Regions from separate parts of the Aquisalimonas sp. 2447 genome, predicted to be linked through region 1. Evidence: predicted binding sites of a transcription regulator. Region 1 holds the regulator's gene; the other holds the start of a gene.
What was found. Region 1 encodes sigma-54, which starts transcription at its own class of promoters, with help from an activator protein. Its sites were predicted from a motif close to TGGCANGNTNCNTGCTT; they were not measured.

Region 1 (3,968 bases):
TGGTGGTGGTGTTCCCGGTGCGGGTCATGCCTGTCCTGCGCCCGACTCCCACTCCGTGAGCAACTGGAACAGGGCCTGGGCGTCGGGTGCATTCCGAAGCCGGTTGCAGAACGACGCGTCGCTGAACATTTCCGCCAGCCGCGCCAGGATCTGCAGGTGTTCGTCGGTGAAGTGCTCCGGCACCACAAGGGCGAACAGGAGATCCACCGGTTCACCATCGAAGGCGTCGAAGTCGATGGCATCGCCGGTGCGGATGAATGCCGCTGCCGCCGCTTCGTTGCCGTCCATGCGCGCATGGGGCAGGGCAACACCGTGCCCGAGACCGGTGCTGCCGAGTTTCTCGCGGTTGATGAGCTTGTCGAAAATGGTCTGAGCGGACAGCGCGGGGTCGGAGGCGGCAACGAGGTCACTGAGGACTTCAAGCCCGCGCTTCTTGCTGGTGACGTCGACGTCACAGGCGACACGGTCCGGAGTGATCAGGTCGGCAATCTTGATCATGCTGTTCCACGCAGGGTCATGGCTGCGGCGTCCGTTATCGCCGGTGGCCGGAAAGGCCACCGGCGCAGGGTGTCAGTCCTCGTCGCCTTCACCCGCCGCCTTGGCCTGAGCCCCTTCGTTGCGGCGGTGATCGGTGACCTTTTCCTTGTGCTTCTTCACCTGGCGGTCGAGCTTCTCCACCAGACCGTCAATGGCAGCGTACATGTCCTGGGCGCTGGCGTCAGCGTACAGCTTGGCGCCACTGAGCTTCATGGTGGCCTCGGCCTTCTGGACGAGCTTCTCCACGGTCAGGATGACGTGGACATCCACGACATTGTCGAAATGGCGTTCCAGTTTGTCCATCTTCGCTTGCACGTAATCCCGCAGGGCGTCGGTGAGATCGATGTGGTGCCCGGTGACGTCTATCTGCATAAGGCCTCCTTGATGGCGCCCGCTCGGGCCGGGATATCGTGCATCCCGGAGCTCAGGCGATGCGTTTCCTGTCGTTGGACGAGGCAATGGACATGGATTCACGATACTTGGCTACGGTCCGTCGCGCCACATCGATTCCCTCGTTTTTGAGAATCTCCGCAAGTTTGCTGTCGCTGAGCGGCTTGCGCGGATCCTCGTCGCCGATCAGGCGGCGAATGCGCGCACGGATGGCGGTCGCCGAGCACTCGTCACCGTCGACGGTGTGCACATGGCTGGAGAAGAAATACTTGAACTCGAAGGTGCCCCGCGGGGTGTACATGTACTTCTGGGTGGTGATGCGCGAGATGGTGGATTCGTGCATTTCCACCTCTTCGGCCACCTCCCGCAGCACCAGAGGTTTCATGGACTCTTCGCCGTGCTCCAGGAACTCCTGCTGGTGGTTGACGATGCAGGTGGCGACCTTGAGCAGGGTCTCGTTGCGGCTCTGTAGACTCTTGATGAACCAGCGGGCCTCCTGCAGGTGCTGGCGCATGGTGGAGTTGTCGCTGCCCTGGTCGCCGCGCTTCACCAGCCCGGCGTAGTAGCTGTTCACCCGGATCTTGGGGGCGGCTTCGGGGTTGAGCTCGACCCGCCAGGCACCACGCTCCTTGCGCACATAGACGTCGGGGATGACGTACTCAGCCGGTGCGCTACTGATCTGCGAGCCGGGGCGCGGGTCAAGCGAGCGAACCAGGGCCAGCACCTCGCCCAGCTCGCCCTCGCTGATCTTCAGTTTGCGGGTCAGCTGGCTGACCTGACGGCTGCCGAGCAGATCCAGGTGGCGGTCCACGAGCAGCCGTGCTTCGTTCAGCCAGGGCGTGTCGTCGGGAAACTGGTCCAGCTGGACCAGTAGCGCCTCGCGGGGGTCCAAAGAGGCCACGCCGACCGGGTCGAAGCGCTGGATCAGGTGGCGCACCGCCTCGACTTCATCGGCCTCCACCGGCTCGTCCGAAGACACCGAGGCGCAGATGTCCTCGATGCTGACGCCGAGATAACCGTCGTCGCGGACGCCGTCGATGATGGCCTCGGCAATGGCCATGTCGCGATCACTGAAATGGGAGAGCTGGGCCTGCCACAACAGGTGCTCGTGGAGGCCACCACCGTCACCGGCGGTACGGTTTTCCCAGGTTTCCCGCTGTTCATCGTCGCTGCCGGCGGCACTGTACGAGGTGCTGCCGTCGTAGATGTCGTTCCAGTCGGAGTCCAGCGGCAGGTCTTCGGGGATATCGCTCTGCTGGTTTTCCGTGCTCAGCTCCGGTTCGCCGCTGTCGGTGGTTATCTCCGCGCCGGTAGCCTCGCTTGCGGCAGCCTCTGTGGACTCCGCATGCTCCCGGTTCTCGGCAGCCTCCGTGCGCTCGCCGCCGTCTTCGGCGTTGTTCTGGCTGTCTTCGCCGTCCGCGTTGCCGCTGCTGTCGAGTTCGGCATCGTCGGACTCGTCGAGATCGTCGGCGGGTTCCAGCATCAGGTTGGAGTCCAGCGCCTGCTGGATTTCCGTGCGTAGCTCAAGCGTGGAGAGCTGCAGCAGCTTGATGGCCTGCTGCAGTTGGGGGGTCATGGTGAGCTGCTGTCCGAGCTTGAGTTGTAGCGACTGTTTCATCGACAACGCGGGTCTCCCGCCGCCGTCGTGGGCAGCTGCTCGGACCGGATTCGGTGAATGCTGGTGTTATCCATGTCTCCCATCGTAACCGACTCAGGCCCGCGTTAGAACATTGGCGCGATACTTGCGTGACGGCATGTTGTCTCAGCGGGACCCGGGTCGCGTCTACAGCCGGAACTCCTCCCCCAGGTACACTTCGCGCACCTTGCGGTTGGCAAGGACCTCTTCGGAACTGCCCCTGGCAATGACTTCTCCCTGCGCGAGGATATAGGCGCGCTGACAGATGCCCAGGGTTTCACGCACGTTGTGATCGGTAATCAGGACGCCGATGTCCCGCTCCGCCAGGTGGCGGATGATGGCCTGGATATCCAGCACCGAGATGGGGTCGACACCGGCGAAGGGTTCATCCAGCAGGATGAAGCGCGGGTTGGCTGCAAGGGCGCGGGCGATTTCCACCCGGCGGCGCTCACCCCCGGAGAGACTGATGCCGGTCTGGTCGTGCAGGTGGGCAACACTGAACTCCTCGAGCAGTTCCTGGGCGCGCTCGCGACGCTGCTTGCGGTCCAGTTCCGGGCGCGTCTCCAGGATCGCCAACAGGTTGTCCATCACCGTGAGCTTGCGGAAAATGGATGCTTCCTGGGGTAGATACCCCACGCCGCGTCTGGCGCGCACATGCATGGGCAGGTCGGTGATGTCGTTGTCGTCGAGCAGGATGCGGCCACCGTCGGCCTGGACCAACCCCACCACCATGTAGAAGCAGGTGGTCTTGCCGGCGCCGTTGGGTCCGAGCAACCCGACGACCTCGCCGCTGGCCACGTCGATGGTCGCGCCGTGGACCACCGTCTTGCGCCGGTAGACCTTGGTCAGCTCCTCCGCCCGCAGCAGGCTCACTGGTCGTCTCCTTCCTCGTCCTCGTCGTCCGGGAAAAGGGTGATCTGCACGCGGCGGCCGGTATCGGGCTCGCCGCGGGCCTGCACCACGTCGGCGGCGACCTCGTACTCGATGCGTTCGCCGGAGAAGGTGTTGCGCCCCTGCACCAGGCGCGCTCCTTCCAGGAGAATGATGCGCTCCGGCCCGGCGGCGTGATACTCCATGCGTGGCGCCTCCGCCTCCACGGCGCGACGATCCTCCGTGGCCTGCTGGTTGTAGACGGCCGGCTCGCCCTCGACTACCACGTGATCCAGTGCCTGATCGCCCGCGTCGTCGCGGCTGAGATGCACAGTCATGCGGTCACCGGTGATGCGGCGGAAACCCCGGGTGAGGACGACGTTGCCGGTGTACACGCTGACACCGCGGGCGTTGTCGATCTCCGCCTGATCCGCGTCCAGGTCGATGGGCTCGGCCATGGCGACCGAAGTGGCGAGCAGCAGCACGCACGCCAGACCGACGCCAAGGCCGCCAGGGCGTTCAGTCAGGTGTTTCA
Region 2 (3,968 bases), 1.2 Mb from region 1:
ACCGTGGACTACAAGCCGGAAGGCGTCCACGAGGGGGACTGGACCCTCACCGATGCCAGCGAACCCATCACCATGGGGCCGGACCTGTTCCTGGACGGCATGAAGTACGACCCGGAGAACCTCATGGCGTACCTGGAGGGTTTTCGCGTGCACAACCGGCGGGTCGAACTTGCCGATCTTTCCGGTCTCAACGGATAACCAGGGAGGCACTGTCATGGCCACCGTTATCAATACCCGGGACGTGAACGCCGCCGCCGAGGGGGCGGAGGAGCAACACACCGAGGCACGGGATTCCGGAGCGCGGAGCCCCGCAAGGGCTGCCGGTAGCGCCGCACGCCTGCCCATGAGTCGCGCGCGGGCACAGCAGATCAGCGGCTGGGTGCTGACCGTGGTGCTCCCCATGGTGACCTTCGGCATCGTGCTGGCGCTGTGGTCCTTCCTCGGCAGCCAGGTCGCTTCGGCCCTGCCGGGGCCCCTGGCCACCTGGGAAGAGGCGAAGTATCTGTTCGCCGAGCCCTTCCACCAGCACGGGCCCAACGACATGGGCATCGGCTGGCAGGTGACCTACTCCCTGGGGCGGGTGCTGGCCGGCTTCGGCCTGGCCATGCTGGTGGCCATTCCCATGGGCTTTCTCATGGGCATGAGCCGCAACTGCAACCGGGCCTGGCAGCCGCTGGTGCAGATCCTGCGACCGGTCAGTCCGTTGGCGTGGCTGCCCATCGGCCTGCTGGTGTTCGAGTCCTCCAACCCGTCGGCGATCTTCGTGATCTTCATCACCTGCATATGGCCGACCATGATCAACACCGCCGCCGGCGTGCGCGCCATCCCCGAGGACTACATGAACGTCGCCCGGGTGCTGCGCCTCAACGGCTGGGAGATCATGCGGCGGATCCTGCTGCCGGCAACGCTTCCGCACATCATCACCGGCATGCGCCTGTCCCTTGGCATCGCCTGGATGGTGATCGTGGCCGCCGAGATGCTCACCGGCGGTGTCGGCATCGGCTATTTCATCTGGGCCGAGTGGAACAACCTGCTGGTGGAGTCGATCATCGTCTCCATCATCGTCATCGGCATTGTCGGCATCCTCATGGAGTCCGGCATGAATCTACTTCAGCGTGTTCTGGACTACCGCCAGGCCTGAGGAGGCACCGTCATGAACAACTTCCTGACCATCGAGAATGTCGGCATTGAGTTCGATACCCGCAGCGGTCCCTTCCGTGCCCTGGAGAACGTCAGTCTGGGCGTGGACGAAGGCGAGTTCGTGTCGCTGATCGGGCACTCGGGCTGCGGCAAGTCCACGGTGCTGAACATCGTTGCCGGCCTGCTGGAGCCCACCGAGGGCGGCGTGATCCTGGAGGGCAAGGAGGTCAACCGCCCGGGCCCGGACCGTGCGGTGATTTTCCAGAATCACAGCCTGCTGCCCTGGCTGACCGTCTACGACAACGTGCGCCTGGCCGTGGACAAGGTCTGTTCCGGAACACGCAGCAAGGCGGAGCGGGACGAGTGGACCCGGGAGAACCTGGCGCTGGTGCACATGGAAGAGGCCATGCACAAGCGTCCCTTCGAGATCTCCGGCGGCATGAAGCAGCGCGTGGGCATCGCCCGGGCGCTGGCCATGGAGCCCCGCGTACTGCTCATGGATGAGCCGTTCGGCGCCCTGGATGCGCTGACCCGCGCCCATCTGCAGGACTCGCTCATGGAGATTCATGCCCGCCGCGGCAATACCGTCATCATGATCACCCATGACGTCGATGAAGCCGTGCTGCTCTCCGACCGCATCGTGATGATGACCAATGGCCCGGCGGCCACCATTGGGGAGGTGCTCCCGGTGGAGCTGGAGCGCCCGCGGGCTCGCCTTGAGGTGGCCGATCAACCGGTCTACACCGCTGCGCGGAAGTCGGTTCTCCGGTTTCTGTACGAGCGCCACGGTCGACCGGCCGACGCGGCATGAATGGTCCCACGGTGGACGGCCCGAACCGTCCCCGCCGACGACACCGTTCATGCCCTGTGCTGATGCAATGTCGTATCGCACTGCACCATCACGGAGCAGGACGCGGCGTCCGGCGCTTAACTGATGGGCCGTAAGTTCTCGTGATCGCGGGAAAATGCCTGGTTTGCCAGGCCTGGCACGATTTCTGAAAGCCTATTGGTAAGCAATGCGGTCAATGGCGACCGCACCATGGACAACGGCGTTCACGATCGCTCGGCCCTGACAGGGCTGGCGATTGTGAGCGCCTTTTTTTTGGTGCCTCAGTGGCACGACCGGGTTTCCGGAGGGAGGACGACATGAAAGAGAAACTGGTGCTGGTCGGAAACGGCATGGCGGGCATGAAGGTCATCGAGGAACTGCAGACCATTGCCCCGGACAAGTACGACATCACCGTGTTCGGCGCCGAGCCCTACGGCAACTACAACCGCATCATGCTCTCGCCGCTGCTGGCCGGGGAGAAATCCCTGGACGACATCATGCTCAACAGCGAGGACTGGTACGACGCGCACGGGGTCACCTTCCATAAGGGCAAGGAAATCATCGAAGTGGATCGCATCGGCAAGCGCGTTTTCGCTGCCGACGGCACCGTCGAGTCCTACGATCGCCTGCTGCTGGGGACCGGCTCCCACCCGGTGGTCATCCCGGTTCCGGGGCGTGATCATCCCGACGTGGTGACCTACCGGGACGTCAAGGACGTGGACAGCATGCTGGCCGCCAGCCGCAAGCACCGCAAGGCGGTGGTGATCGGCGGCGGGCTGCTTGGTCTGGAGGCCGCCTACGGGCTCATGCAGCAGGGCATGGACGTAACGGTGGTGCACCTCATGCCGTGGCTGATGGAGCGTCAGCTCGACCAGACCGCCGGCAACTACCTGCAGCAGTCCCTGGAAGAGCGGGGCATGAAGTTCCGCATGGAGGCCCAGACCAGTGAGATCGTTGCCGACGAGAACGGCATCGAGAAAGTGTGCTTCAAGGAGGGCCCGGAAGAGGACGCCGACCTGGTGGTCATGGCCGTGGGCATCAAGCCGAACAAGGAACTCGCCGAGAAGGCCGGCCTTTACTGTGACCGCGGCGTTGTGGTGTCCGACACCATGCAGACCTTCGACCCCAGCATCTACGCCGTGGGCGAGTGCGTGCAGCACCGCGGTGTCTGTTACGGCCTGGTGGCTCCCCTTTTCGAGCAGGCCCGGGTGTGCGCGAACCACCTGGCGGGCTACGGCTTCCGGCTGTACCAGGGATCGGTGACCTCCACCAAGCTCAAGGTCACCGGGGTCGATCTCTACTCCGCCGGCGAGTTCCAGGATGCCGACGGCGTGGAGAACATCGTCTATCAGGACCCGGCCGCCGGGGTCTACAAGAAGATCTGCGTCAAGGACGACCGCATCGTCGGCACCGTGCTCTACGGCGACACCGGTGACGGCACCTGGTATTTCCAGCTGCTGCGCGACGGGACCTCCGTCGCCGACTTTCGCGACAGCCTGCTGTTCGGCCAGGCGCATCTGGGCGACTCCGGGCATGGTGGCGTCAATCAGGTGGCCAATCTGGCCGACGAAGCCCAGATTTGCGACTGCAATGGCGTGTGCAAGGGCGACATCGTCCAGGCCATCACCAAGGAGGGGCTGTTCACCCTGGATGACGTGAAGTCCCATACCAAGGCGGCCGCCTCCTGCGGCTCCTGCAGCGGACTGGTGGAACAGCTCCTGGCCGCCACCATGGGCGGTGACTACGAGGCCGGCAAGGCCAAGCCCATGTGTGGCTGCACCGACATGAGTCACGACCAGGTGCGCGAGGCCATCCGCACCGAGGGGCTGACCACCTTGCGCCAGGTGTTCGACAACCTGGCCTGGAAGACCGACGACGGCTGCGAGAAGTGCCGCCCGGCGCTGAACTACTACCTCATCTCCACCTGGCCGGATGACGCCGAGGACGACTCCCAGGCACGCTTCGTCAACGAGCGCATGCACGCCAACATCCAGAAGGA

Region 2: a site for sigma-54 is predicted at 2,125-2,141, ahead of nirB (nitrite reductase large subunit NirB). Genes of this name have one in related genera too.

What each region holds. Positions count from the first base shown of each region.
Region 1 is NZ_CP050695.1:3,090,692-3,094,659, reverse strand. Features, by position in the region: gene KU884_RS14650 (HPr kinase/phosphorylase) at 1-28, opposite strand, end outside; gene ptsN (PTS IIA-like nitrogen regulatory protein PtsN) at 25-498, opposite strand; gene hpf (ribosome hibernation-promoting factor, HPF/YfiA family) at 571-909, opposite strand; gene KU884_RS14635 (RNA polymerase factor sigma-54) at 962-2,545, opposite strand; gene lptB (LPS export ABC transporter ATP-binding protein) at 2,711-3,436, opposite strand; gene lptA (lipopolysaccharide transport periplasmic protein LptA) at 3,433-3,968, opposite strand, start outside; gene lptC (LPS export ABC transporter periplasmic protein LptC) at 3,953-3,968, opposite strand, start outside.
Region 2 is NZ_CP050695.1:269,372-273,339, forward strand. Features, by position in the region: gene KU884_RS01175 (CmpA/NrtA family ABC transporter substrate-binding protein) at 1-198, shown strand, start outside; gene ntrB (nitrate ABC transporter permease) at 215-1,141, shown strand; gene KU884_RS01185 (ABC transporter ATP-binding protein) at 1,154-1,951, shown strand; gene nirB (nitrite reductase large subunit NirB) at 2,287-3,968, shown strand, end outside.